3 regions of the Ramlibacter sp. bp-362 genome follow, and region 3 is predicted to be linked to each of the others. Evidence: predicted binding sites of a transcription regulator. Region 3 holds the regulator's gene; each other region holds the start of a gene.
What was found. The regulator LexA, encoded in region 3, represses DNA repair genes until DNA is damaged. The targets are predictions, from matches to a motif close to ACTGTATNNNNATACAGT.

Region 1 (9,433 bases), on a different contig from region 3:
GCACCCCCGCGCCATGTCCTTCCTCGCGGCAGACGAAGTTCAGGCACCAATGGATGCCGTAGGAGCGGTACACGTACGCCCGCCCCGGCGGCCCGAACATGGCCTTGTTGCGCGGCGTCGGCCCGGAATGGCTGTGCGATGCCGGGTCCTCCCGGTCGTACGCCTCCGTCTCGACGATGCGGCCGCCGACGCCGTCCACCAGCAAGACCGCCCCGATCAGGGCCTGCGCCATTTCCGGCGCGTTGCCGGCGAAGTCCGCCGGCCGTAGCCTCCTAGGCATCCACCAGTTCCTCCTCCGTCTCGCCCAGGAAGCCGCCGCTCTGGTGCGCCCACAGCGCCGCGTACAGGCCGCCCTGCGCCAGCAGTTCGCGGTGCGTGCCCTGTTCGACGATGCGGCCCTGGTCCATCACCACCAGCCGGTCCAGCGCCGCGATGGTGGACAGGCGGTGCGCGATCGCGATCACCGTCTTGCCCTGCATCAGCGTGTGCAGGCTGGCCTGGATCGCGACCTCCACTTCCGAATCGAGCGCGCTGGTCGCCTCGTCCAGCAGCAGGATGGGCGCGTCCTTGAGCATCACGCGGGCGATCGCCACGCGCTGGCGCTGTCCGCCCGAGAGCTTCACGCCGCGCTCGCCCACGTGCGCATCGTAGCCCGTGCGGCCCTGCGGGTCCGTGAGCTTCTGGATGAACTCGTGCGCCTGCGCGCGCTTCGCCGCCTGCACCATCTCCTCGACGCTCGCCGTCGGCCGGCCGTAGAGGATGTTGTCCTGCACCGAGCGGTGCAGCAGCGAGGTGTCCTGCGTGACCATGCCGATGCTCGCGCGCAGGCTGTCCTGCGTGACGTGCGCAACATCCTGCCCGTCGATCAGGATGCGGCCGCCCTCCAGGTCGTAGAAGCGCAGCAGCAGGTTCACCAGCGTGGACTTGCCGGCGCCCGAGCGGCCGATCAGGCCGACCTTCTCGCCGGGATGCACCACCAGGTTGAAGTCGTCGATCACCGCCTGCGGCTTGCCGTAGCCGAAGCGCACGTGCTCGAAGCGCACCTCGCCGCGCGACACCTCCAGCGGCTTGGCGTCCGGCGCGTCCAGCACCTGGCGCGGCCGCGTGAGCGTGGCGATGCCGTCCTGGATCGTGCCGATGTTCTCGAACAGCGAGGCCATCTCCCACATGATCCAGTGCGACATGCCGCTCACGCGCAGCGTCATCGCGGTCACGGCCGCGACGGCGCCCGGGCCGATCTGGCCGCGCGTCCACAGCCACACGGCGTAGCCGGCGGTGGCGACGATCAGCGACACCACCAGGGTGTGGTTGACGATCTCGAAGCTGCTGACCAGCCGCATCTGCCGGTAGCCGGTGGTCATGAACTCCGTCATGGCCTGGCGCGCGAAGCCGGCCTCGCGCTGCGTGTGAGAGAACAGCTTGACGGTGGAGATGTTGGTGTAGGCGTCGGTGATGCGGCCCGTCATCATGGCGCGCGCGTCCGCCTGCGCCTTGCCGACGCGGCCCAGCCGCGGCACGAAGTAGATGCACGACAGGGCGTAGCAGGCCAGCCAGCCGAGCAGCGGGATCACCAGCCGCGTGTCGAAGCTCGCCGCCAGCCCGAGGATGGTGATGAAGTAGACGCCGATGCCGATGATCACCTCGGTGGTGGTGAACAGCATCTCGCGCACGGCCAGCGCCGTCTGCATCACCTTGGTCGTGATGCGGCCGGCGAATTCGTCGGCGTAGAAGCTCAGGCTCTGCCCCAGCATCATGCGGTGGAAGTTCCAGCGCAGCCGCAGCGGGAAGTTGATGGCCAGCGTCTGGTGCTTCACGAAGGTGTGGAAGCCGACCAGGGCGACGCTGGAGAACAGGATCAGCACGAACACCGCCATCGCGCCGCGCTCCTGCTGCCACAGCAGTTCGGGCGGCGTGCGGGCCAGCCAGTCCACCACGCGGCCGAGCACGGCGAACAGCCAGGCGTCCCAGGTGGAGATGGCGGCGCTCAGGAAGGCCAGCAGGACCAGGTAGCCGCGCATGCCGGCGGTGCAGGCCCACACGAAGGAGAAGAAGGTCTTGGGCAGCTCCGGAGGCTCGGCCTCGGGATAGGGGTGAAGCAGTTTCTCGAACAGCCGATACAACGAAAGTCTCCGGGGAAAACGCGGACAGCGGCCGCATCGGCAGTATTGCCGGAATCGCCCCTTCGATGCGCGGGCAGGGGCAGGCGGGTGGAGTCGGCGGGAAAAACACTGTATAAATAACCAGGCCAACCACCCCGCCATGAACGCCCTCCACGCCGCCGCCGAACTCGCCCTGCCGCCCCAGGTCTGGCGCGGCCGCGAGCTGGCGCAGGCGCAGGAGCGCACGCTCCCCACGGGCCACGCCGCGCTGGACGCGCAGTTGCCCGGGGGCGGCTGGCCGCTCGGCCACCTGGTCGAGATCCTGCAGAAGCAGGCGCAGCAGCACGTCTGGCAGCTCGCCGGCCCGGGGCTCGCGCAGGCCATGCGCGAGCGCGGCGATCCGGCGGTGCTGGTGCATCCGCCCTACCAGCCCTACGGGCCGGCGCTGCGCGAGCAGGGCATCGTGCCCGAGCACCTGCTGTGCGTGCAGGCGGAGAAGCCGTCCGCGCGCCTGTGGGCCGCGGAGCAGGCCTTGCGCTGCGCCGACGTCTGCGCCGTGTTGGCTTGGCTGCCGCAGGCGCGCGCCGAAGACCTGCGCCGGCTGCACCTGTGCGCGCAGGCCGGCGAGAAGCTGCTGGTCGTGTTCCGGCCGCTGGCCGTGCGCGAGCAGTCCTCGCCGGCGCGCCTGCGCCTGGCGGTGCAGGACGGCGAGGAACTCGCCGTGCAGATCCTCAAGCGGCGCGGCCCGCCGCTGCTGCAGCCGCTGGCGCTGCGCTCGCACCCGCCGCAACTGTCGGCGCTGCTGGCCGCGCGCAAGGCGCGGCGCGGCGCCGTCGCCCCCACCACTCCCGCGTCGCATGTACTGGATCGCACTGCAAGCCTCGCGGGATGAAGACGCGACGGCCTGGGGTTGGCGCTGCCTGCAGTTCACCCCCCGGGTCGCCTTCGTCGACGAAGCCGTCTTGCTGGAGGCGGGCGCGTCCGAGCGCCTGTTCGGCGGGCGGCGCAAGCTGCTGCGCGCGCTGCTGCAAGGCCAGCCCGGGCTGGAGTGCGCGGCCTGGGCGAGCGGGCCGACGGCGCTCGCCGCGCTGGCGCTGCTGCGGCTGAAGCGCCGTGGCGAGAAGCCGGGCGAGCCGCTGCCCGACGCCTTGCCGCTCGATGTGTTCACGGCCGCGCGGCCGCACCTGGCGACGCTGGAGCGCATCGGCTGCACGACGCTCGGCCAGCTGCGGGCGCTGCCGCGCGCGGGGCTGAGCCGCCGCTTCGGTGCGGAGCTGCTGCAGGCGCTGGACTGCGCGGCGGGGCAGCGGCCGGAGCGCTATCCCTGGATCACGCTGCCCGCGGGCTTCGACCAGAAGCTGGAACTGCCGGCGCTGGCGAGCGCGGCGCCCGAACTGCTGTTCACGGGCCAGCACCTGCTCACGCGGCTGCAGGCCTGGCTGCAGGGGCGCAACCTGGGCGTGCTGGCGGTGGAATTCGAATGGACGCTGGACCTGCGCCGCATCGACGGCAAGCCGCTGCCGCCGACGGAGCGGATCGAGTTGCGCACGGCGCAGCCGACGCAGGACATGCAGCACCTGCGGCGGTTGGCTTCCGAGCAGCTGGCGCGCACGGCGATCTCGGCGCCGGCGAACCAGTTGCGGCTGCGCACGCTGGAGACGGTGCCCTGGGGCGGCATCACGACCAGCTTGTTGCCGGAGGAGAACCGGCCGGGGGAGCGGTTGCACCAGCTGGTGGAGCGGTTGAGCGTGCGGTTGGGGCAAGACAATGTGACCGTCGCGAAACCCATGGAAGACCATCGCCCGGAGCGTCGGGAAGTCTTCGTAGGCTGGGGTGACGAAGGAACCCCAGCGATGCGCGAAAGCGCTGGGGTTCGCTGCGCTCACCGCCAGCCTGCGAAAGGCACGAAGTCCGGAATCCCGACCGATGCCTTCCTGCCGCCATGGCTGCTGCGCGAACCCCTGCGCCTGCAGGTCAAGGGCGACAAGCCCTGCTACCAGGGCCCGCTGCAACTGCTCACGCGCGCGCGCCGGCTCGAGGCCGCGTGGTGGGATCCGGAGGCCGCCGCGCCGGTGCTGCGCGATTACTTCATCGCCCGCAGCGCGAGCGCGGGCCTGCTGTGGATCTTCCGCGAGCGGCTCGCCGCCGACCAGGATCGCGCGCAGTGGTTCCTGCACGGCCTCTACGCCTGAAGGTTCGTCCCCATCATGTCCTGGCTGCCCGATTACGCGGAGCTGCACTGCCTCTCCAACTTCAGCTTCCAGCGCGGCGCCTCGCACCCGCAGGAACTGGTGCAGCGCGCGCATGCCCTGGGTTACACGGCCCTCGCCATCACCGACGAATGCTCCGTGGCCGGCGTCGTGCGCGCGCACGCCGAAGCGAAGAAGCTCGGGCTGAAGCTGCTGCTGGGCGCCGAGTTCGCGCTCGACGGCTTCCGTCTCGTGGCGCTGGCGCGCGACGTCACCGGCTGGGGCAATCTCTGCGAGTTCATCACGCGGGCGCGCCGCGAGGCGGAGAAAGGCGAGTACGTTTGCAGCCGGGAGCATAGCGATTTCACGCTGCTGGCCGGCTGCGAGATCCTGCTCGCGCCCGGGCCCGGCATCTCCCTCGACGACCTGTGCGAGCGCCTCGACTGGGCGCAGCAGCGCTTCGGCACGCACCTGTGGCTGGCCGTCGAACTGCTGCTGGAAGGCGACGACGAACTGCGCCTGCAAGTCCTGCAGCAGGCGGGCGACGCCACCGGCGTGCCGCTGGTGGCCGCCGGCGACGTGCACATGCACGCGCGCTCGCGCAAGCCGCTGCAGGACGTGATGACGGCCGTGCGCCTGGGCCGTCCCGTGGCCGAATGCGGCTTCGCGCTGCAGCCCAACGCCGAACGCCACCTGCGCCACCGCATGCGCCTGGCCACGGTCTATCCGCCGGAGCTGCTCGCGCGCACGCTGGACGTGGCCGACCGCTGCAGCTTCAGCCTGGAGGAGATCAAGTACCAGTACCCGCTGGAGACCGTGCCCGCGGGCCTGACGCCGCGCCAGGCGCTGCGCCGCTTCACCATCGAGGGCGCGCGCGGCCGCTATCCGCAGGGCGTGCCCTGGTCCGTGCGGCGGCAGCTGGTGCGCGAGCTGGACCTCATCTCCGACTGCGGCTACGAGATGTACTTCCTGACGGTGCACGACATCGTCGGCTACGCGCGCGGCCAGGGCATCCTGTGCCAGGGCCGCGGCTCGGCGGCGAATTCCGCCGTGTGCTACTGCCTGGGCATCACGGCGGTGGACCCCACGCGCTCGGACCTGCTGTTCGAGCGCTTCATCAGCCGCGCGCGCAAGGAGCCGCCCGACATCGACGTGGACTTCGAGCACGAGCGGCGCGAGGAGGTGATCCAGTACATCTATCGCAAGTACGGCCGCGAGCGCTCCGCCATCGCCGCCGTGGTGGCGACCTACCGCACGCGCAGCGCGATCCGCGACGTCGGCAAGGCGATGGGCATTCCCGACGCGCTGGTGGACGCCTTCGCCAAGGACCACTTCTGGTTCGACGAGCGCGGCCTGCGCGAGCAGAAGCTGGGCGAGCTGGCGGCGGGCCTCGGCGTCGCCGCGCCGGCGAAGTCGCTCGCGCTGTGGATGGAGCTCTCGGAGGAGCTGATGGGATTCCCGCGCCACCTGAGCCAGCACGTGGGCGGCTTCGTGCTCACGCAGGGCAAGCTCACGCGCCTGGTGCCGGTGGAGAACGCGGCGATGAAGGACCGCTCGGTGATCCAGTGGGACAAGGACGACCTGGACGAGATGGGCCTGCTGAAGGTGGACATCCTCGCCCTGGGCATGCTGACGGCGATCCGCCGCTGCCTGGAGTTCGTGGGCCAGCGGCGCGGCGCGCCCTTCGCGCTGACCGACATTCCCGACAAGGACCAGGCCACCTACGACATGATCTGCCGCGCCGACACCGTGGGCGTGTTCCAGATCGAGAGCCGGGCGCAGATGTCCATGCTGCCGCGCCTGAAGCCGCGCGTGTTCTACGACCTGGTGATCGAGGTCGCGATCGTGCGGCCGGGGCCGATCCAGGGCGGCATGATCCATCCGTACCTGAAGGCGCGCGAGCGCCTGCGCAACGGCCAGGCCGTGCACTACGAGAGCGAGGCGCTGCGCCCGGCGCTGGAGCGCACGCTGGGCGTGCCGATCTTCCAGGAGCAGGTGATGCAGATCTCGATGATCGCCGCCGGCTTCTCCGCCGACGAAGCGGACCAGCTGCGCCGCTCGATGGCCGCGTGGAAGCGCCACGGCGGCGTCCACAAGTTCCAGGACCGCCTGATCAGCGGCATGCTCGCCAAGGGCTACCGCCGCGAGTTCGCCGAGAGCATCTTCCAGCAGATCCTGGGCTTCGGCGAATACGGCTTCCCCGAAAGCCACGCCTTCAGCTTCGCGCTGCTCGCCTACGACTCCAGCTGGCTCAAGTGCCACGAACCCGCCTGCTTCCTCGCCGCCATGCTCAACTCGCAGCCCATGGGCTTCTACGCCCCCGCGCAACTGATCCAGGACGCGCAGCGGCATGGGGTGGTGGTGCTGCCGGCCGATGTGTCGTTCTCGGACTGGGACTGCAAATTGTGCAAATTGGGGTCAGATTCCAATTTCATCGCGACGAAATTGGAATCTGACCCCAATTCAGTGCGCCTCGGCCTGCGCATGGTCGGCGGCCTCGGCGAAGCCGGCGCGCGGCGCATCGTCGCCGCGCGCGCGCAGCGGCCGTTCGAGGATGTCGAGGACCTGGCGTTGCGCGCGCAGCTCGACGTGAAGGACCTCAACGCCCTCGCCGCGGCCGATGCGCTGCAATCCCTCGCCGGGCACCGCCGCCAGCAGGTGTGGCAGGCCGCCGCGCAGCAGAAGGCGCCGGGCATGCTGCGCGAGGCGCCGATCCGCGAGCAGCCGCTGGCGCTGCCGCCGGCGAAGGAGGGCGAGGAGATCTTCTTCGACTACGCGTCCCTCGGCTTCACGCTGCGCCGCCATCCGGTGGCGCTGCTGCGCGCGCGTCTCGCGCGCATGAAGCTGCTGAGCGCGCGCGAGCTGCACGACCTGCCGCACGACCGCCGCGTGGGCGCCTGCGGCATCGTCACCGTGCGCCAGCAGCCGCAGACGGCCAACGGCACGATCTTCGTCACCATCGAGGACGAGACCGGCCCGGTGAACGTGATCGTGTGGAAGCACGTGCGCGAGCGCCAGCGCGACGCGCTGCTGCACTCGAAGCTGATGGCCGTGCGCGGCGTCTGGCAGCGCGACGTGGACAGCGGCGGCCAGGTGCGGCACCTGATCGCCGAGCAGCTGGAGGACCTGACGCCGCTGCTGGGGCGGCTGGGGCGGCATGGCAGCAGCTCACGCGATTTCCACTGAGCCTACTGCTGCAGCGCGTTATGCGGCAGATGCAGCAACAACCGGATCAACTCCGGCTGCCGGTTCGTCGACGTCTTCTGGTAGATCGACCGCAACTGCTTTCGCACCGTCTCGTGCTGCGTCCCCTGCGCCTGCGCGATCTGCTTGAGCGACAGGCCCTCGGCCAGCAGCGTCGCGATGCGGCACTCGGCCGGCGTCAGCCCGAACACCGCGTACAGCAGGCCCGAGTCGATCGCGGGCGCCGAGCCCGGGTGGTAGAACAGCAGCATCACCACCGGCCGCAGCCCGAAGGTGCCCATCGCCCCCTGCGGCGACAGCACCGTGTAGAAGGCATAGAGCGATTCCTCGCCCGTTTCCGGCGTGACGTGCAGCGAGCGGAAGTCGCTCGCCACCGGCCCGGCCGGCGCCACGTCGGCTTCGGCGGCGGCCTTCTTCAACTCGCGCTCCAGTTCGGCCGCGCCCTGCAGCAGCTGCTGCAGCTGCCGCTTCGGCAATTCGAGGCGCCCCTCGACCACGCGCACCAGTCGGGTCGACCGCAGCAGTTCCCGCGCCGCCTCGTTGCTGTGCATCACCTCGCCGCCCGGCGTCATCAGCACCACCGGCTGGCGCAGCTTGTTCACCAGCAGGTGCCCCACCAGCGCCTGCGTGGAATAGACGAAGTTGCGGATGCCGATGCGGCAGGCGCGCTGCAGGTGCGGCAGCAGCCGGTCGAGGAACTCCTGCGCCGCGGCCGGCAGCGGCCCCTGCGCGACGCCGCGCAGCGTGGAGAACACCACCGTCGCGTCGGGCGTCTCCACCAGCTTGCAGGCCGTCATGTAGCGCCGGTCGTAGGGCACCAGGAACTCCTGGTAGAACGGGTTGGTGGCCACCTCCTCCTCGGTGACCACGTCCTGGCAGTGCGTCCACTGGCCGACGTCCTTCTCCACGATGGCCGACCAGCGCGGGTCCATGAAGCGGTACTTCTGGATGTAGGCCAGCTCGCCTTCCACCGGCATGTTGGCGCCGTCGCTGTACGACAGCGTGCCGTGGTGCCGGTCGATCGCCAGCATGTGGATCGACTTCACGTCGAGGGCGGGTTGCAGTTCGTCGTAGACGCGGCGCCAGCGCCCGGGGTGTTCCGCCGCGTCGTAGATGAGGTCGATGAAGCGCTGGAAAGAAGCGTCCGAGAAATCCATGACTCCCTTGTTCTCGCGGGCCCGGACGGCCGCGGCGCGAGTCTAGCCCCAGCCGGCGGCAGGCCAGGGAAGGGTAGGTCCGCTTGCCACGCCCGTAGAATCCGCCTCGTCCCGCGGGCCTCATGTCCGCGGGCCGACCGCACCTTTCATGACCGTTCCGTCCCGGCCACCGCTGTGGCTGCTGGTCCTGATCACCATCAGCGGCACCATGGCGATGCACATGTTCGTGCCCGCCCTGCCCGACGCCGCGCGCGGCCTGCGCACCACGGCGGGCGAGATGCAGATGGCGATCAGCATCTACATCATCGGCCTCGCCGGCGGCCAGCTGGTCTACGGGCCGCTCTCCGACGCGCACGGGCGCCGCCCCACGCTGCTGTGGGGCCTGGCCATGTACGCCGCCGGCGGGCTGGCCGCCGCGCTCGCGCCCAACCTCACGACGCTGCTCGCGGCGCGCCTCGTGCAAGGCCTGGGCGGCTGCGCCGGCCTGGCGCTCGGGCGCGCCATCGTGCGCGACACCTCGGCCCCCGAAGGCGCGATCCGCCAGCTGGCGCTGCTGAACCTGATCATCATGGTGGGGCCGGGCCTCGCGCCCATGGTGGGTGGCGCCGTGTCCTCGGCCCTGGGCTGGCGCGCGATCTTCGTCGTGCTGGCGGCCGGCGGCGCCGTGACGGTCTTCTTCGCCTGGCGCCGCCTGCCCGAGACCGGCCGGCCCACCGGCACCTTCGGCCTGCGTGTGATGCTGCGCGACTACGCCGAGCTGCTGCGCTCGCGGCGCTTCGTGGGC
Region 2 (9,433 bases), on a different contig from region 3:
CGGCCGCGCCAGCCGCAGGCGAGGTAGGTGCACGCGGCCCACACCGTCAGCAGCCCGGCCAGCACCAGCGCGTCCTCGATGGCGTACGGGGGCGCGGTCGCCTCCACCAGCATGCCGGCGATCGAGAGCGCCGCCACCGCCGGCAGCAGCCACCAGACCCAGGGCCGGCTCTGGCGCCACGCGCGCACGAGCACCAGCGCGACGATCGCCGTCCACAGCACGATGCCGATGGCGAAGGCCCAGGGCGTGTAGACGGCGGCGGCCGCCAGCAGCGGCAGCGCGCCGGCGCTGACCACCAGCAGCCCGCGGCGCGCGCGGCGCAGGCCGGCCGCGTGGCTCATCATGTCCATCAGCTGCAGGCCGGCGAGCGCCGGCACCAGCAGCAGCACCGCGGGCGGCAGCACGGACGGGTTGCCCACCACCGCCTGCACGGCGACCACGGCCATCAGCGTCGCCGCCGCATGCAGCAGGAAGGCGCGCTCGCGGTAGACGTTCGCCTGGATCACGCAGGAAAAGACCAGCAGCACCTGCGCCCCGACGCAGGCGCCGAGCCACAGCTGGGCGGGGTCTATGGTTTCCGTCATCCCTCAGTAGTCGAGCACCGGCTCTTCCGCTTCGGCCGGCGGCGCCGAGGCGGCCAGCAGCGGCAGGCCGGCCGGCACGTTGCGCCGGGCCGCGACGCCCGCCGGGCCGGGCAGCTCCACGCGCACGCGCCGCGGCGGCTCGGGAGCGGCGGCCGTCATGGCCGGCGGCTTCAGCATCGTGTAGAGCTGCATCACCGTCTGCACGTAGTTGCGCGTCTCGGGATAGTCGGGGATGCGGTTGCCGGCCCGCCGCACCGCGCCCTCGCCCGCGTTGTACGCGGCCAGCGCGAGCTCCAGCCGGCCGGGGTAGCGGCGGATCAGGTCGCGCAGGTAGCGCGCGCCCGTGCGCACGTTGATGCGCGGGTCGGTGAGCTTCTTCGCGATCGGCGCCTTGCGGTCGCCGCGCACGCCGTAGCGCTGCGCCGTGGCCGGCATGATCTGCATGAGGCCGACGGCGCCCTTGGGCGAGACGGCGTCCGGGTCGAAGCCCGACTCGGTCGCGATCAGCGCCTGCAGCAGTTCGAGGTCGATGCCCTGCTCGCGCGAGGCCTCGCGCAGGTGGTGCTTCACCTGCTTGAAGCTGGGCGAGATGTCGAAGAAGGCGATCAGCTTGCTGGCCGAGCGCGTGGGCACCGCCACCTCGCGCGGCGTCGGCCCGGCCGGCGCCGGCTCCTCGCCGCCGCGGAAGAACAGCTCGTAGCGCGCATCCAGCGGTTCCGCCGCGAAGTGCGCCACGCCCTCTTCGTCGACGTAGCCCCAGACCTCGGCGTGCGCCGGGGCCAGCCAGCCCAGCGACGCGGCCAGCAGCAGCGCGAGCAGTGCCGGCCGGGCGGCCATCAGATGTCCACCTCCACGGCGTCGCCGTGCAGTTCCATCAGCTCGCGGCGCGCCGCGGCCTCGCCCTTGCCCATCAGCTTGGTGATCAGGTTCTCGGTGCCGCTGAAGTCGAAGCGGCCCAGCTGCACCGGCAGCAGGCGCCGCGTGTCCGGGTTCAGCGTGGTCTCCCACAGCTGCTCGGCGCTCATCTCGCCCAGGCCCTTGAAGCGGCTGATGGTCCAGGCGCCCTCGCGCACGCCGTCCTTGCGCAGCTTGTCGAGGATGACGGTGAGCTCGCCCTCGTCCAGCGCATAGAGCTTGGAGGCCGGCTTCTTGCCGCGCGCGGGCGCATCGACGCGGAACAGCGGCGGCCGCGCCACGTACACGTTGCCGGCTTCGATCAGCTTGGGGAAGTGCCGGAAGAACAGCGTCAGCAGCAGCACCTGGATGTGCGAGCCGTCGACGTCGGCGTCCGACAGGATGCAGATCTTGCCGTAGCGCAGCCCGGAGAGGTCCGGTTCGTCGTTCGGGCCGTGCGGGTCGACGCCGATCGCCACCGCGATGTCGTGGATCTCGGTGTTGGCGAACAGGCGGTCGCGCTCGACCTCCCAGGTGTTGAGCACCTTGCCGCGCAGCGGCAGGATGGCCTGCGACTCCTTGTCGCGGCCCATCTTGGCGCTGCCGCCGGCGGAGTCGCCCTCGACCAGGAAGATCTCGTTGTGCGCCAGGTCCTTGCTCTCGCAGTCGGTGAGCTTGCCGGGCAGCACGGCGACGCCGGAGCCCTTGCGCTTCTCCACCTTCTGGCCGGCCTTCTGGCGCGATTGCGCCGCCTTGATCGCCAGTTCCGCCAGCTTGCGGCCGTACTCCACGTGCTGGTTGAGCCACAGCTCCAGCGCCGGGCGCACGAAGCTGGAGACCAGGCGCACGGCGTCGCGGGAGTTCAGCCGCTCCTTGATCTGGCCCTGGAACTGCGGGTCCAGCACCTTGGCCGAGAGCACGTACGAGGCGCGGGCGAAGACGTCCTCGGGCAGCAGCTTCACGCCCTTGGGCTGCAGGTTGTGCAGTTCGATGAAGCTCTTGACCGCGTTGAACAGGCCGTCGCGCAGGCCGCTGTCGTGCGTGCCGCCGGCGGTGGTGGGGATCAGGTTGACGTAGCTCTCGCGCACCGGCGCGCCGTCCTCGGTGAAGGCCACGCACCAGGCCGCGCCCTCGCCGTCGGCGAAGTTGTCGTTGTTGTCGGCGTAGCCCTCGCCCTCGAAGAGCGGGATCACCGGGTCCGCCGGCAGGGTCTGCATCAGGTAGTCGCGCAGGCCGCCCTTGTACTGCCAGGTCTGGGTGTCCTTCTTCTTCTCGTCGGTCAGCTGCACCGTCACGCCGGGCATCAGCACCGCCTTGCTGCGCAGCAGGTGGGCCAGTTCGGCCATGGGCAGCTGCGTGCTTTCGAAGTACTTGCCGTCCGGCCACACGCGCACGGTGGTGCCCTGCTTGCGGTCGTCGGGCCCGGCCTTGCGGACCTTCAGCTTCTCCTCGACGTCGCCGCCGGCGAACACGATGGTGGCGACCTGGCCTTCGCGCCAGGTCGTGACCTCCATCCGCTTCGCCAGCGCGTTGGTGACCGACACGCCGACGCCGTGCAGGCCGCCGGAGAAGCTGTAGGCGCCGCCCTTGCCCTTGTCGAACTTGCCGCCGGCGTGCAGCCGCGTGTACACGAGCTCGATCACCGGCGCCTTCTCCTCCGGGTGCATGCCGAAGGGGATGCCGCGGCCGTCGTCCTCGACGCTGACCGAGCCGTCGGTGTGCAGCGCGACCCGGATGCGCTTGCCATGGCCGGCCAGGGCCTCGTCGGCGGCGTTGTCCAGCACCTCCTGCACCGCGTGCAGGGGGTTGTCGGTGCGCGTGTACATGCCGGGCCGCTGCTTGACGGGCTCCAGGCCCTTGAGCACGCGGATCGAACCTTCGGAATACTCGGATGGTTTGCTCGCCATAGGGGTGCGGATTGTAGTCTCGGCCTTCCGCTTCACTGGATGAACATACAGGCACCCTAACATTGATGCCCTGCCTTCATCAATCCCGGCCGAAGAATTCAAGGGGTTGTCAGCGACGCGGCAAGCACGGGTGAGTCCTTCTCGCTACATTCGCGCTCCATGTCCGTCGCCGAACGCAAGCTTTCCATGACGCAGGTGCTCGCCTGCGGCGCCCTGATCGTCACCCTGTCCATGGGCATCCGCCACGGCTTCGGCCTGTGGCTGGCGCCCATCACGCAGGCCCAGGGCTGGGACCGCGAGACCTTCTCCTTCGCGCTCGCCGTGCAGAACCTGGCCTGGGGCTTCATCGGCATCTTCGCCGGCATGCTGGCCGACCGCTTCGGCGCCTTCCGCGTGCTGGTCGGCGGCTGCGTCCTGTATGGCCTGGGCCTCGCGGGCATGGCGCTCGCCCCCAACGCGCTCGTGTTCTCGCTGACGGCCGGCGTCCTGATCGGCGCCGCGCAGGCGGGCACGACCTACGCGGTGGTCTACGGGATCATCGGCCGGCAGATCGACCCCTCGCGCCGCTCCTGGGCGATGGGCGTGGCCGCCGCGGCCGGCTCCTTCGGCCAGTTCCTCATGGTCCCCGTCGAAGGCATGCTGATCAACGTCCTGGGCTGGCAGAACGCCCTGCTGGCCCTGGCGCTCGCCGTGCTGCTGATCGCGCCGCTCGCCTTCGGCCTGCGCGAGCCGGGCTTCGGCGCCGGCTCGGTGCCCGCGAAGCGCGAGCAGACCGTGATGCAGGCGCTGCGCGAAGCCTTCCGCTACCCGAGCTTCCAGCTGCTGATGGCCGGCTACTTCGTCTGCGGCTTCCAGGTCGTGTTCATCGGCGTGCACATGCCCAGCTACCTGAAGGACAAGGGCCTGTCGCCGCAGGTCGCGAGCTATGCGCTGGCGCTGATCGGCCTGTTCAACGTGTTCGGCACCTACATCGCCGGCACGCTGGGGCAGAAGCTCGCGCGCCGCAAGATCCTGGCGGGCATCTACCTGGGGCGCTCGATCGCGATCGCGCTGTTCCTGTGGGCGCCGCTGACGCCGCTGTCGGTCTACATCTTCTCCGCCGTGATCGGCATGCTGTGGCTGTCCACGGTGCCGCCCACCAACGCCACGATCGCGCAGATCTTCGGCGTGGCGCACCTGTCCATGCTGGGCGGATCGGCCTTCTTCAGCCACCAGATCGGCTCCTTCATGGGCGTGTGGCTGGGCGGCCTGCTGTACGACCGCACCGGCAGCTACGACATCGTCTGGTGGCTTGCCATCGCCCTGGGCGTGTTCGCGGCCCTCGTGAACCTGCCGGTGCGGGAAGCGCCCATCGCCCGCGGCAGCGCGCCGCAGCCGGCCTGAGATGCGCGCACGCCTGAAGACCCTCGCCCTCTGGAGCGGCATCGCCGCGGTGCTGGCGGGCGTCTTCGCGCTCTACACCCGGCCGCAGATGATGGTCGCCGTGGGCGACATGATCTGGGCGTGTTTCCGCTAGGACCCGCTGCCCGGGGGCAGCCGCAGCGCGATCCCCGTGCGCTTCAGGACCTCCAGCACGCGCGGGCGCCACACTTCGGGCGCGGCCGTGAACAGGGAGTGGCCGTCCTTGCCGTACGCTGGATACAGCACATGCTCGCCCACGCCGCCGGCGGCATGGAACCTGTCGAACCACTCCTTCGGATACTTCGGGCCGAAGTACATGTCGTTTTCCGTGTAGATCCAGAGCGTCGGGACGCGCGCCGTCTTGCCGTAGTCCTCGAACGTGCTGGCGTTGTTGGCCGGACGGCAGGGCTGCTGCGCGGACTGCTTGGGGTTGCCACCCGAGCCACCGGCGAAGTTGATGGCCAGCTGCACACCCGGCGGGTTGAGGGCCGCCACCGCGATGGCCGTCGCCCCGCCGAAGGACTGGCCCGCAACGACGGCCCGGTCCGGGAAGGTGTCTGCGCGGGCCCGCAAGGCCCCAAGCACCTGCAGGGTCTGCTGCGCCGACGCCGCATAAGCGGGCGCATAGACCTTGCGGCTGCAGGGTCCCGTGTCCTCCACGTCCGGGCCGCCGCTCGCGCCGTAGCCTATGCGCGTGGGGACTGCCACTAGGAAGCCGAGCTCGGCGAACCACTTCGAATTGGCCGTGTACCTCGCCCGAGCCATGGCGGCACGGCCGTTCGCGTCTCCGTCGCGGCCGTGATTGAGCACGAGGATGGGATAGGGCTGCGGCGCGGCGTCGTCGCGCCAGACCGTGACGACGATTTCCTGGCTCACGTTGCGGCCGAAGCCGTCCGTCACGGAGACCGGGACGCGGAGCACTTCCTCGACCACGGCGGCCTTCGCCTGGACGCACAGCGCGAGTAGCAGCAGCGCCTTCGCCGGAATTCCATTGCAACGCTCCATGTGGCCCTCCGAGTGGCGCGCGAGGCCGCGGACGTCCAGATTTCCTGCCGCAGCTTAGCCGCCATTTGCCCGCTCAGCTACATTGCGGGCATGAACGTCACCCTGATCACCGGCGGCTCCGACGGCATCGGCGCCGAGATGGCGCGCCAGCTCGCGGCGAAGCACGGCGCCGGGCAGGCGCTGGCGCTGGCCGGCCGCAGCCGCGAGAAGCTCGAGGCGGTGGCGGCGCAGTGCCGCGCGCACGGCGCACAGGTGGAATGCGTGGCCATGGACGTCGGCGTGGAAGTGCAGTGCCGCGACTTCGTCGAGCAGGCCGTGCGCGCCTTCGGCCACGTCGACACGCTGGTGAACAACGCGGGCATGTCCGCCCAGGCGCTGTTCGAGGACGTGCGCGCCGAAGACCTGCGCTGGTACGAGGACCTGATGCGGGTGAACCTGTGGGGTTCGGTCTGGTGCACGCATGCCGCCCTGCCCCACCTGAAAGGCACGCGCGGGCGGATCGTTGCGGTCAGCTCGCTCTCCGGCCTGGTCGGCGTGCCGGGGCGCACCGCCTACGCGGCGACCAAGTTCGCCATGGCCGGCTTCTTCGAGGCGCTGCGCGCCGAGCTCAAGTCCTCCGGCGTCAGCGTCACCATCGCCTACCCCGGCGCGGTGGACACGCGCATCCGCTACCGCGGCTACAACGCCCAGGGCGAGGCGGCCGGCGCCAGCGGGCTGAAGGAAGACGACCTGATGTCCGTGGAGGAATGCGCCCGGCTGATCGTCGACGGCATGGAGCGGCGCCAGCGCGAGGTCGTGATGACGGCCAAGGGCAAGGTCGGGCGCTTCCTCAAGCTGCTGGCGCCCGGCGTGGTGGAGGACATGGCGCTGAAGGCGCTGAAGGAAGAGGCGCGGCCGCGCTGATGCCATGCACGGAAGCGAAACGCCTTCGCCCTGGATCGTCCGCTTCGGCGGCCTCGTGCGGCCGGGCGGCGCCGTGCTGGACCTCGCCTGCGGCGGCGGACGGCACGCGCGCTGGTTCGCGGCGCGCCGCCACGCCGTCACGGCCGTGGACCGGGATGCGGCGGCGCTCGCCGCCCTGGCCGGCATCGCCGAGACCGTCGAGGCCGACATCGAGAACGGCCCCTGGCCGCTGGACGGCCGGCGCTTCGACGCCGTGGTCGTCACCAACTACCTCTGGCGGCCCCTGTTCCCGCGCATCCTGGAGGCCGTCGCGCCCGGCGGCGTGCTCCTGCACGAGACCTTCGCCCAGGGCAACGAGACCGTCGGCAAGCCCTCGCGCCCCGATTTCCTGCTGGCGCCGGGCGAGCTGCTGCGCGCCTACGCCGGGCTGCGCGTGGTCGCCTACGAGGACGGCTTCCTGCCGGCCCCGGAGCGCTTCGTGCAGCGGATCGCGGCGGTCCGTGAAGGGTCCGCCCCTACACCGTCGCGTTACCCGCTCTCGTTAGAATGAGGCATTCCCCGGGAAGAGACCCCATGACACCGATTACTGGCAGCATCGTGGCGATCGTGACGCCGATGCACGACGACGGCAGCGTCGACTACCCGACGCTGCGCAAGCTCGTCGACTGGCACATCCAGGAAGGCACGGACTGCATCGGCGTGGTCGGCACCACGGGCGAGTCGCCCACCGTCGACGTCGAGGAGCACCGCGAGATCATCCGCGTGGCCGTCGAACAGGCCGCGGGCCGCGTGCCCATCATGGCCGGCTGCGGCGCCAACTCCACGCAGGAGGCGATCGCGCTCGCGAAGTACGCGCAGAAGGTCGGCGCCGACTGCCAGCTGCAGGTCGTGCCCTACTACAACAAGCCGACGCAGGAAGGCCAGTACCAGCACTTCAAGGCGATCGCCGAAGCGACGGGCGACCTGCCCATGGTGCTGTACAACGTCCCCGGCCGCACGGTCGCGGACATGCTGCACGACACGGTGCTGCGCCTGGCCGAGGTGCCGGGCATCGTCGGCATCAAGGAAGCCACGGGCAACATCGAGCGCGCCCAGTGGCTGATCCAGCAGGCGCCCAAGGGCTTCTCCATCTACTCGGGCGACGACCCGACCGCCGTGGCGCTCATGCTGTGCGGCGGCCAGGGCAACATCAGCGTCACGGCCAACGTGGCGCCCCGGCTGATGCACGAGCTGTGCGTGGCCGCCGTCGCGGGCGACGCGAAGCGCGCGATGGAGATCCAGCGCAGGCTGATGCCGCTGCACAAGCACCTGTTCGTCGAGGCCAACCCCATCCCGGTGAAGTGGGCGATGGCGCGCATGGGCCTGATGGGCGGCGCGCTGCGGCTGCCCATGACGCCGCTGTCGCGGGCCAACGAGCCCGTGGTGGAAGGCGCGCTGCGCGCCGCCGGCCTGCTGGCCTGAGCGTGCGCACGAGAGAGACAAGAGGGGTTTCGATGAAGTTGATCGTGAAGTCCGGCCTGCTGGCCGCGGCCGTCCTGCTGTCCGCCTGTTCGGTGCTCGACGGCGACAAGGTGGATTACCGCAGCGCCACCCGCGGGCAGACGCTGGAAGTGCCGCCCGACCTGACGCAGCTCACGCGCGAGTCGCGCTACGTGGTGCCCGGCGGCCCCGTTTCGGCCAACAGCTACGCCGTGGGCCAGACGCTGCCGGGCGTGCCGACCGCCGCCACGGCCATCGGCGACGTGCGCGTGGAACGCGCCGGCAACGAGCGCTGGCTGGTGGTGAACCGCCCCGCCGACCAGCTGTGGGGCCCCATCCGCGACTTCTGGCAGGAGAACGGCTTCCTGCTCGCCATGGACCAGCCCAACCTGGGCATCATGGAGACCGACTGGGCCGAGAACCGCGCCAAGATCCCGCAGGATTTCATCCGCAACACGCTCGGCAAGCTGATCGACTCGGCCTACTCCACCTCCGAGCGCGACAAGTTCCGGACCCGCCTGGAGCGCTCGCCCAACGGCGGCACCGAGATCTACATCAGCCACCGCGGCATGGTGGAGGTGTACGCCAACGCGCAGAAGGACCAGACGGTCTGGCAACCGCGCCCGAGCGACCCGGAGCTGGAAGCCGAATTCCTGCGCCGCCTGATGGTGCGCCTGGGCACGCCGCAGGCGCAGGCGCAGGCCGCCACGGCCCTGCCCTCCCAGCCGCCGACCGCCCGCGTCGCCAGCGTGGGCAACCAGCCGGTCGTGCTGCTCGACGAGCCCTTCGACCGCGCCTGGCGCCGCGTGGGCCTGGCGCTGGACCGTACCGGCTTCACGGTGGAGGACCGCGACCGCAGCCAGGGCACCTACTTCGTGCGCTACGTGCCGCCCAACCCGGACAAGAAGGAACCGGGCTTCTTCGGCCGCCTGTTCAGCCGCGCCGAGCCGGCGGAGCAGCCGCTGAAGTTCCGCATCAACCTGAAGACCGAAGGCCAGACGACCACCGTGTCGGTGCTGGACGTCAACGGCGCGCCCGCGGGCAAGGACAACGCGCAGCGCATCGTGCAAGTGATCGCCGACGACCTGAAGTGATCCGCTTCAAGAGCCTGGGCAGTGGCAGTTCGGGGAACGCCACGGTGATCCAGGCGCGCGCCGGCAGCGGTGTCACGCACCTGCTGGTGGACTGCGGCTTCGGCATCCGGGAGCTGGACAAGCGCCTGGGCGCCGCCGGGATGCTCGCCGAGCAGGTCGACGCGAT
Region 3 (9,433 bases):
GGGCCCCAGCGGTCGCCCATGGCCAGCGGCCCGAGCGGGTAGCCCAGGCCCAGCGTGACGGCGGTCTCGAGATCGCGCGGCGAGCAGATGCGCTGCTGGCAGATGTCGGCGGCGATGTTCACGATCGTGGCCAGCACGCGCTGCGTGACGAAGCCGCCCGAGTCGCGGATCACGCTGACCGGCTTGCCGTCGCGCGCGAACAGGGCGTGCGCGGCGTCGCGCATGTCGGCGCGCGTGGCCGGATTCGTGGCGAGCACGCGGCGCTTCGTCGCGGCGTCCTCGACCAGCAGGTCGATGCCCACGGTGCGCGCCGGATCGAGCCGTTCGACCACGGCGACCGTCGTCACGTCGAAGCCCAGCGGCGCCACCAGCGTGAGCGCCTGCGCCGAGGGCGACTGCCCGGTCTCGATCTTCGCGCCCAGGTCCTTCAGCAGCTGGTACAGCTCCGAGCGGCGGGCGGCGCGCGTCGACACCCACACGGGCGGCATGTCCGCGACCTGCGGCACCGGCGGTTCGGCCGGCACCTGCGCCTTGCCGTCGACGTAGCGGTAGAAGCCCTCGCCGGTCTTGCGGCCCAGCACGTTGCCGGCCATGCGCTGCGCGGTGATCACGTTGGGGCGGTAGCGCGGCTCGTCGTAGTACTGGCGGTACACCGACTCCATGACCGGGTGCGAGACGTCCAGGCCGGTGAGGTCCATCAGTTCGAAGGGACCGAGGCGGAAGCCGACCTGGTCGCGCAGGATGCGGTCGATGGTGGCGAAGTCGGCCACGCCCTCGCTCGCGATGCGCAGCGCCTCGGTGTTGTAGCCGCGGCCCGCGTGGTTGACGATGAAGCCGGGCGTGTCCTGCGCGAGCACGGGCGTGTGCCCCATCTGGCGCGCGTAGGCCGCGAGGCCTTCGCACACGGCGGGATCGGTCTTCAGGCCCCCGATGACCTCCACCACCTTCATCAGCGGGACGGGGTTGAAGAAGTGGTAGCCCGCCACGCGCTGCGGGCGCTGCAGGCCGGCGGCGATCGCCGTCACCGACAGCGACGAGGTGTTGGTGGCCAGCACGGCGTCGGCGCCGACGATGCCTTCCAGCTCGGCGAACAGCGCCCGCTTGACGTCCAGGCGCTCGATCACGGCTTCGATCACCAGCGCGCAGGCGGCGAAGTCCTGCAGGCTGGCGGCCGGACGCAGGCGCTCCTTGGCGGCCTGCACGGCGGCGGCGTCCATGCGGCCTTTCTCCAGCAGCCGGTCCCACTGGGCGCCGAGCTCGCGGATCGCGCGCTGCACGGCTTCCGGCTGCGTGTCGTACAGCAGCACCTGGCTGCCCGCCTGCGCGGCGATCTGGGCGATGCCGCGGCCCATGGCGCCGGCGCCCGCCACGCCGACGGTGTTGTATCGAATTTCCATCGGCCCATTATCGGTGCGCGCGCGCCACGCTCCGGGCACGGACCCTGTTGGCCGCGCACCCGGCCGTGCCTAGAATGGCTCGCGATGTTGCACACGGTTACCGTCCGCGCCCTGGCCCTTGCGGCCTGCGCAGCGTTGCCCGTCTGCGCCCCCGCCGCGCCCCCGCGCCTGCGGCTCGAGGCGCTGGATCTCGCCATCGAGCACGATCCCGTCCTGCGCCTCACCACCGAACTCGCGACGCAGCCGCTGGCCGATCCGCGGCAGCGTGAAGGCCTGGCCGCGCTCTGGCGGCGCGCGCAGGGCGGGCCGGAGCTGGCCGTGCAGGACGCGCAGCGCCTGCAGGCCGCGCAGCGCGAGCTGGAGGCCGCGCGCGAGCGCACGCGCAGCGACGCCGCCGCGGTCGCGCAGTTGCGCGCGCAGGTGGACGAGCTGCAGGCCAGCCGCGCCTTCGCGCGCCGGCTGGCGGCGGGCCTCGCCGTGGTGCTCGCGCTGCTGCTGGCCTGGCTCGCCCGGCGCTGGTACCAGCTGCACCGGCTCGAGCGCGTCCGCCGCTGGTTCGAGGCGCAGGACGCCACGCCGCCCTCGCAGGCGGTGGACATCCCCGTGGAGGCGCCGCCGGCACCGCCGGCCCGCCCGGTGGCGCCCGTGCCCATCGTCGTGCCGCCCGCCGACCCCGTGCCGGCCGGGGGCGGCCACGCCAGCCTGCGCATGGTGGGCGTGCAGGAACTGATCGACGTCCACGACAAGGCGGATTTCTTCCTGTCGATCGGCGAGCCGGAGCAGGCGGTCGGCCTGCTGGAGGGCCACGTGCGCGGGCCGGTGGAAACCGGCGCGCTCGCCTGGCTGGACCTGCTGGAGCTGTACCACGGCCTCGGCAAGCGCGCTTCCTTCGACCGGCTGCGCGCGGAGTTCCGCCAGCGCTTCACGGCGCAGGTGCCGGAGTTCGACCAGTTCGGGCAGCCGACGCCATCGCTGGAGAGCTACAGCCGGGCGCTGAGCCGCATCGTCGCGCTGTGGCCTTCGCCGAAGGTGCTGGAGGTGATCGAGGAGTCCATCTTCCGCAAGCCGGGCCTGCCCGGCGCGGAGCCCTTCAGCCTGGAGGCCTACCGCGAGCTGGTGCTGCTGTTCCACGTCGCGCGCGACCTCGGCGCCCCGGCGCAGGAGGCGGAGGGTGCCGCTGCCCGGCCGCGGCGCAGCGACACGACGCTGCAGCCGCTCAACGCGCTCGACGCGCCCGCGACGGGCCCGGGCGAGCGCGACCGGCTGCTGATCCCGCCGGCCTCGCCGCGCCTGGGCGTGGACATCGACCTGGACGAACCCGCCTCCGAGCTGGCGCCGCTGGACTTCGACGTCAGCGCCTGGGACGAGACGGCCGCAGGCGCGCGCAAGCCGGCCTGACCGGCCGGCTCAGGCCTCGCGCCGCGCGTAGTGCGTCGCCAGCGCGCTCGCCGCCATGGCGGCGAGCAGGCCGACGAAGCCGGCCCAGTGCAGCCAGTCCATGCCGCCGCGCGCGATCAGCCAGCCTCCGGCGCCCGCGCCGATCGCCTGGCCGGCGTAGATCGCGGAGGAATTGAGCGCCACGGAAGCGGCCGCGAGCGGCGGCGCGATCCCGACCAGGCGCGCCTGCTGCGCCGAGTTCGACGAGAAGCAGCCCAGCGCCCAGGGCACGCTCACGGCGGCGGCGAGCCAGAGGCTGGTGCCGAGCGGGAACAGCAGCAGGCTCGCGGCCATCAGCGCGATGCCGATCATCACCGCGCGCGGCGCGCCCATGCGGTCGATGGAGCGGGCCATGAGCATGTTGCCCAGCAGGCCGAAGGCGCCGAACCACATGAAGTACAGGCTCAGCTGCGCCGGCGTGACGGCGAGCTTCTCGCGGAAGTAGGGCGCGAAATAGGAGAACAGCACGAACTGGCCGGCGCCGGAGAGCACCGTCACCAGCACGGCGGTCATGAGCGCGCGCGAGCGGAAGGTCTCGCCCCACGCGGCCTTCGACAGCGCCGCCGGCTGCACGCCGTCGGGCATCGCGCGCCACACCCAGAGTCCGGCGATGACGCTCAGCACCGCGACCACGCCGAAGGCGCTGCGCCAGCCCAGCGTGCCGCCCACGTAGGCCGCGATCGGCATCCCCAGCACCGAGGCGAGCGACCAGCCCAGGAAGATGAACGTGATCGCGCGGCCGCGTTCCTGCGGCGGCACCAGCAGGCCCACGCAGGCCGCCGCCTGCGGCGTGAAGATCGCGGGCGCCACCAGGGCCAGCACGCGCAGGACCAGCAGCGAGGCGAAGCCGGGAGCGAGGGCGCAGGCCAGGTGCAGCAGCGCGTACCACGCCATCGACAACGCGAGCAGGCGGCGGCGGTCCCAGCCGGCGACGAGCGCGGCGCACAGCGGCGCGCCCACGCACATCAGCACGGCCCCGGCGGAGATCAGCTGGCCGGCCGTGGCGATCGACACGTCCAGCGCCCTGCTGATCTCGTCCAGCGTGCCCGGCACCGTCATGACGCCGGTGCCGATCACGAAGTTGCCGAACAGCAGGGCCCAGAGGACCCCGTTGCGGCTCACCGCCGCACCTGCAGCGCTCCCGGGTTGACGATGTTGGTGGGCGTGCCCTTGATGTAGTTCACGACGTTGTCGAAGGCGGCGCCGAAGTACAGCTCGTAGCTTTCCTGCTCCACGTAGCCGATGTGCGGCGTGCAGATGCAGTTCTCCAGCCGCAGCAGGGCGTGGCCCTGCAGGATCGGCTCGCTCTCGAAGACGTCGATGGCCGCCATGCCCGGGCGGCCGCGGTTGAGCGCGGCGATCAGCGCCTCGGGCTCGATCAGTTCGGCGCGCGAGGTGTTGACGATCAGCGACGTCGGCTTCATGCGGTTGAGGTCCTCCAGCTTCACGATGCCGAAGGTCTCCTCGTTCAGGCGCAGGTGCAGGCTCAGCACGTCGCTCTCGGCGAAGAGGGCCTCGCGGCTGGGCGCGGCGATCAGGCCGTCGGCCTCCGCCTTGGCGCGCGACTCGGGGCTGGCCCAGACCTGCACGCGCATGCCGAAGGCCTTGCCGTAGCCGGCCACCAGCTGGCCGATCTTGCCGTAGCCCCAGATGCCCAGCGTCTTGCCCCGCAGCACCATGCCGATGCCGAAGTTGGGCGGCATCGAGGCCGACTTCATGCCGGACTGCTGCCAGGCGCCGTGCTTGAGGCTGGAGATGTACTGCGGCAGGCGGCGCATGGCCGTCATGATCAGCGCCCAGGTCAGTTCGGCCGGCGCCACGGGCGAGCCCACGCCCTCGGCGACGGCGATGCCGCGCTCGGTGCAGGCCTCGATGTCGATGTGCGCGCCGACGCGCCCGGTCTGCGAGATCAGCTTCAGGCGCGGCAGCTTTTCCACCAGCTGGCGGGAGATGGCGGTGCGCTCCCGGATCAGCACGATCACGTCCGCGTCGCGCAGGCGCACCGACAGCTGGCCGATGCCCTTGACGGTGTTGGTGAAGACCTTGGCCGGATACGCCTCCAGCTTGGACGCGCACTGCAGCTTGCGCACGGCGTCCTGGTAATCATCGAGGATGACGATGTTCATTCCCTCGATTGTGCCTTGGCCGCCGCGGCGGTGCCGCGGCCGGCGCGCCGGGCGCGGCCGGCGTACGATGCGGCCTTTCCAGACAGGAGGGAATTCCGATGGCGATGTCCATGTACGCAGCCAGCGTGCCTTTGTTCCAGCACATGCTGCGCAACCTGGTGCACATCCTCGACAAGGGCGAGGCCAACGCGCAGGCACGCAAGTTCGACCCGGCGGTGCTGGCGAACTTCCGGCTGGCGCCCGACATGCTGCCCTTCACGCGGCAGGTGCTGATCGCCTGCGACGCGGCCAAGCTGGCCGTGGCGCGCATCTCGGGCCGGGAGGCGCCGAAGTTCGACGACACCGAGACGACCTTCGCCGAGCTGAAGGCCCGCATCCAGAAGACCGTGGACTATCTGGGGAGCGTGCCGGCCAGCGCGCTGGACGGCACCGAGGACAAGGAGATCACCTTCCCCGCGGGCCGCGAGGCCACCCGCACCATGACGGCCCAGGCCTACCTGACCACCTGGGCCCTTCCCAACTTCTTCTTCCACGTGACCACCGCGTACGCGATCCTGCGGCACAACGGCGTGGACCTGGGCAAGGCGGACTACCTGTCCGGCGGCAAGCGCTAGCGCGCTTCCAGGGCGGCGAGCCGGTCGAGTTCGGCGCAGACGTCGGCCAGGCGGCCGGAGATCACCATGCGCCCGGCGATCGCGCGCGGGGCGCTGGGCTCCAGCACGCGGACGACGCGCAAGGGCTTGGCCGGCGCGGGCTGCGCCATGCGGCGCGCGGCCGGACGCGACACGGCGCAAGGCACGGCGACGGCGCGCGGCGGCGCGAAGAAGGCGGCGAGCGCCTGCAGCAGGTGGGAGAGGGGAAGGAAGAATGCGGTTGCCATGTGACAGCTCCTGTTCGCGCAAGACACAGGCAGGATTGGTTGGACATGCGGCGGCCGCAGGGTGATGGCGACGCCTCGCCATACGCCTGCCACCTGCGGCGGCCGCGGGGATTTACATCAGCATCGTGTTGCGGATCAGGCCGACGGCGATGCCTTCCACCTCGAAGGGTTCGCCCGGCTCCACCACGATGGTCGGGTAGTCGGGGTTTTCCGCGTGCAGCTCGATCACCTGCTTGTTGCGGCGGAAGCGCTTCACGGTGACGTCGTCGCCAAGGCGCGCGACGATGATCTGGCCGTTCTTGGCCTCGCGCGTGGCCTGCACGGCGAGCAGGTCGCCGTCCATGATGCCGGCGTCGCGCATCGACATGCCGCGGACCTTCAGCAGGTAGTCGGGCCGGCGCTGGAACAGGCCGCTTTCGACGTAGTAGGTCTGGTCGACGTGTTCCTGCGCGAGGATGGGCGAGCCCGCCGCGACGCGGCCCACCAGGGGCAGCGCCAGCTGCGCCATGCCGGGCAGCGGCAGCGCGAACTGCTTGTGGCGCGATTCGTTGATGGAGCGCAGCGCCTCGCCGCGCAGGCGGATGCCGCGCGACGTGCCGCTCACGAGCTCGATGACGCCCTTGCGCGCGAGCGCCTGGAGGTGTTCCTCGGCGGCGTTGGCGGACTTGAAGCCGAGTTCCGCAGCGATCTCCGCGCGCGTGGGCGGGGCGCCGGTGCGCGCGATCGCGCTCTGGATCAGGTCCAGAATCTGCTGCTGGCGGGCCGTCAGCTTGGGCGTGTCCATCATGGCGGGCTCCTCGGTGGGTGCACTGTGTTGATATCCAGTACCTGTATTTTTCAACAGTTTCCACGGGAATGCAAGTGAGTCGAAGAACAATCGTCGTCCTGGGCACCGGCGGGACCATCGCGGGACGCGCCGCATCGGCGCAGGACAACCTCGGCTACCAGGCCGCGGCCATCGCCGTGGAGGACCTGCTGCGCGGCTTGCCGCTCGCCGCCGACATCGACGTGCGCGCCGAGCAGGTGGCGCAGATCGACAGCAAGGACATGGACTTCGCGGTGTGGTGCAGCCTCGCCCGGCGCTGCGCGCACTGGCTCGCGCGGCCCGAGGTCGCCGGCATCGTCGTCACGCACGGCACCGACACGATGGAGGAGACGGCCTTCTTCCTGCACGCGGTGCTCGCGCCGGTGAAGCCCGTGGTGCTGACCGGCGCGATGCGCCCGGCGACTTCGGCGGCGGCCGACGGGCCGCAGAACCTCGTCGACGCGCTCGCGGTCGCGTCCTCGCCGATCGCGCAGGGCGTGAGCGTGGTGTTCGCGGGCGCGGTGCACGGTGCCGTCGACGTGCAGAAGCTGCACGCCTGGCGCGCCGATGCGTTCAGCTCGGGCGACGCCGGGCCGATCGCCTACGTCGAGGAAGGGCGGCTGCGCGTGCTGCGCGCGTGGCCGCAGGGGCCGGCGCTGCGCAATGCCGCGACGGTGCCCGATCCCGAGGCCTGGCCGCGGGTGGAGGTGGTCTTCAGCTACGCCGGCGCGTCCGCGGCGACGGTGGATGCGCTGGTGCGCGATGGCGTGGCGGGCCTGGTCGTCGCGGCGACCGGCAACGGCACGGTGCACCACGCGCTCGAAGAGGCGCTGCTCGCGGCGCAGCAGCAGGGCGTGGCTGTCCGGCGCAGCGCACGCTGCGCGCAGGGGCGGGTGTTCGGGCGGGAAGGCGACGCGATCCCCGGGATGGACGGGCTCTCGCCGGTGAAGGCGAGGATCGCGTTGATGTTGGAGTTGATGCGTTAGCAGTCCGCCATCGCCTGCAGCGCGCGGGCGGTGATCTCTTCCACGCTGCCCAGGCCGTCGATGCGGCGCACCTTCGGGGCGTTCTGCGGGTCGGCCTTGGCCCAGTTGCTGTAGTACTCCACCAGCGGGCGGGTCTGGGCGGCGTAGACCTCCAGGCGCTTCTGCACCGTTTCCTCGCGGTCGTCGTCGCGCTGGATCAGCGGCTCGCCGGTCACGTCGTCCTTGCCCTCGACCTTGGGCGGGTTGAACTTCACGTGGTAGGTGCGGCCCGAGGCCGGATGCGAGCGGCGGCCGCTCATGCGCTCGACGATCGCGTCGAAGGGCACGTCGATCTCCAGCACGCAGTCGATCTTCACGCCGCCGTTCTTCATCGCCTCCGCCTGCGGGATCGTGCGCGGGAAGCCGTCGAACAGGAAGCCGCGCGCGCAGTCCGGCTGCGCGATGCGCTCCTTCACCAGCCCGATGATGATGTCGTCGCTGACCAGCGCGCCGGAGTCCATGACCTTCTTGGCGGCCAGGCCCAGCGGCGTGCCGGCCTTGACGGCCGCGCGCAGCATGTCGCCGGTGGAGATCTGCGGGATGCCGTATTTCTGGCAGAGAAAGGCTGCCTGTGTTCCCTTGCCGGCGCCGGGCGCGCCCAACAGGATCAGTCTCATGGGGGAATCCTCGGTTTTCCTGGAAGCGGGAGGCGCGGTGGCCGCGGCGCCTCCCGCGCCGGCCTGCGCCGTTGCGGCAGAGGATAGCATGCACCCCCGCGCGCGGCGGGGGGCCTCAGGCGCCGGCGGCGAACCGGCGGCGCACGCGCTCGAGGTCCTCGGGCGTGTCCACGCCCGCGCCCGGCGCCTCGTCGCTCACGTGCACGGCGATGCGGTGGCCGTGCCACAGCGCCCGCAGCTGCTCCAGCGCCTCGCAGGACTCCACGGGCGCGGGCGGCATGCGGGGGAAGTCGCGCAGGAAGCCGGCCCGGTAGCCGTAGATGCCGATGTGCCGCAGCGGCGCCGGGTCGGGCAGGGCGTTCACGCCCTGCGCGAAGCCGTCGCGCCACCACGGGATGGGCGCGCGCGTGAAGTAGAGCGCCAGGCCGTCGGCCTGCAGCACGACCTTCACGACGTTCGGGTTGGTGAACTCCGCGAGCGACGCGATCGGGTGCGCGGCGGTGCTCATGCTGGCCTGCGGCCGCTGCTGCAGCAGGCCGGCCACCGCGTCGATCAGCGCCGGCGCGATCAGCGGCTCGTCGCCCTGCACGTTGACCACGAGGTCGTCGCCGCCCAGCCCGAGCTGCTCGCAGGCCTCGGCCAGGCGGTCGCTGCCGGAGGGGTGGTCGGGCCGCGTCAGCACGGCGCGCACGCCATGGCGGCTGCAGGCGTCGGCGATGCGTTCGCTGTCGGCGGCCACGACGACCTGCGCGGCGCCCGACTGCTCGGCGCGCTGCGCCACGCGCACCACCATGGGCAGGCCGCCGATGTCGGCCAGGGGCTTGTCCGGCAGGCGGGTCGATGCCAGCCGCGCCGGGATCAGGACGGTGAAACCCATGCGCCTAGACCAGCGGCGTGCGCGGGGGCAGGCGCTCGAGTTCCTCGTCGCTGAGGGTGCGCGCCTCCTCCTCCAGCAGCACCGGGATGCCGTCGCGGATCGGGTAGGCGAGGCGGGCGCTGCGCGAGAGCAGTTCCTGGCGCTCGCGGTCGTAGTCCAGCGGCCCCTTGGTCACGGGGCACACCAGCAGCTCAAGGAGGCGGGGATCCATGCGGCGATGATAGCCGCGCATCGAGCAGGCGATCGAATGCCTGCCAGAACGCATCGGG

Region 1: imuA (translesion DNA synthesis-associated protein ImuA) is a predicted target of LexA. The motif match lies at 2,228-2,245, and genes of this name have one in related genera.
Region 2: ACY0MJ_RS08265 (DNA topoisomerase IV subunit B) is a predicted target of LexA. The motif match lies at 3,420-3,437, and genes of this name have one in related genera.

Annotation. Positions count from the first base shown of each region.
Region 1 covers NZ_JBUDXE010000004.1:139,713-149,145, forward strand. Annotated here, with positions in the region: gene ACY0MJ_RS06880 (DNA-3-methyladenine glycosylase) at 1-280, opposite strand, end outside; gene ACY0MJ_RS06885 (ABC transporter ATP-binding protein) at 273-2,120, opposite strand; gene imuA (translesion DNA synthesis-associated protein ImuA) at 2,260-2,991, shown strand; gene ACY0MJ_RS06895 (Y-family DNA polymerase) at 2,957-4,291, shown strand; gene ACY0MJ_RS06900 (error-prone DNA polymerase) at 4,307-7,474, shown strand; gene ACY0MJ_RS06905 (helix-turn-helix transcriptional regulator) at 7,477-8,649, opposite strand; gene ACY0MJ_RS06910 (multidrug effflux MFS transporter) at 8,798-9,433, shown strand, end outside.
Region 2 covers NZ_JBUDXE010000005.1:92,960-102,392, forward strand. Annotated here, with positions in the region: gene ACY0MJ_RS08255 (diguanylate cyclase domain-containing protein) at 1-584, opposite strand, end outside; gene ACY0MJ_RS08260 (lytic transglycosylase domain-containing protein) at 588-1,421, opposite strand; gene ACY0MJ_RS08265 (DNA topoisomerase IV subunit B) at 1,421-3,385, opposite strand; gene ACY0MJ_RS08270 (MFS transporter) at 3,545-4,768, shown strand; gene ACY0MJ_RS08275 (hypothetical protein) at 4,770-4,901, shown strand; gene ACY0MJ_RS08280 (dienelactone hydrolase family protein) at 4,898-5,791, opposite strand; gene ACY0MJ_RS08285 (SDR family oxidoreductase) at 5,882-6,694, shown strand; gene ACY0MJ_RS08290 (class I SAM-dependent methyltransferase) at 6,699-7,244, shown strand; gene dapA (4-hydroxy-tetrahydrodipicolinate synthase) at 7,241-8,155, shown strand; gene bamC (outer membrane protein assembly factor BamC) at 8,188-9,267, shown strand; gene ACY0MJ_RS08305 (MBL fold metallo-hydrolase) at 9,264-9,433, shown strand, end outside.
Region 3 covers NZ_JBUDXE010000011.1:106,751-116,183, forward strand. Annotated here, with positions in the region: gene ACY0MJ_RS16450 (3-hydroxyacyl-CoA dehydrogenase) at 1-1,436, opposite strand, end outside; gene ACY0MJ_RS16455 (hypothetical protein) at 1,482-2,795, shown strand; gene ACY0MJ_RS16460 (MFS transporter) at 2,805-3,956, opposite strand; gene ACY0MJ_RS16465 (D-2-hydroxyacid dehydrogenase family protein) at 3,953-4,960, opposite strand; gene ACY0MJ_RS16470 (DUF1993 domain-containing protein) at 5,059-5,574, shown strand; gene ACY0MJ_RS16475 (hypothetical protein) at 5,571-5,840, opposite strand; gene lexA (transcriptional repressor LexA) at 5,953-6,627, opposite strand; gene ACY0MJ_RS16485 (asparaginase) at 6,696-7,631, shown strand; gene adk (adenylate kinase) at 7,628-8,287, opposite strand; gene kdsB (3-deoxy-manno-octulosonate cytidylyltransferase) at 8,403-9,164, opposite strand; gene ACY0MJ_RS16500 (Trm112 family protein) at 9,169-9,375, opposite strand; gene lpxK (tetraacyldisaccharide 4'-kinase) at 9,356-9,433, opposite strand, start outside.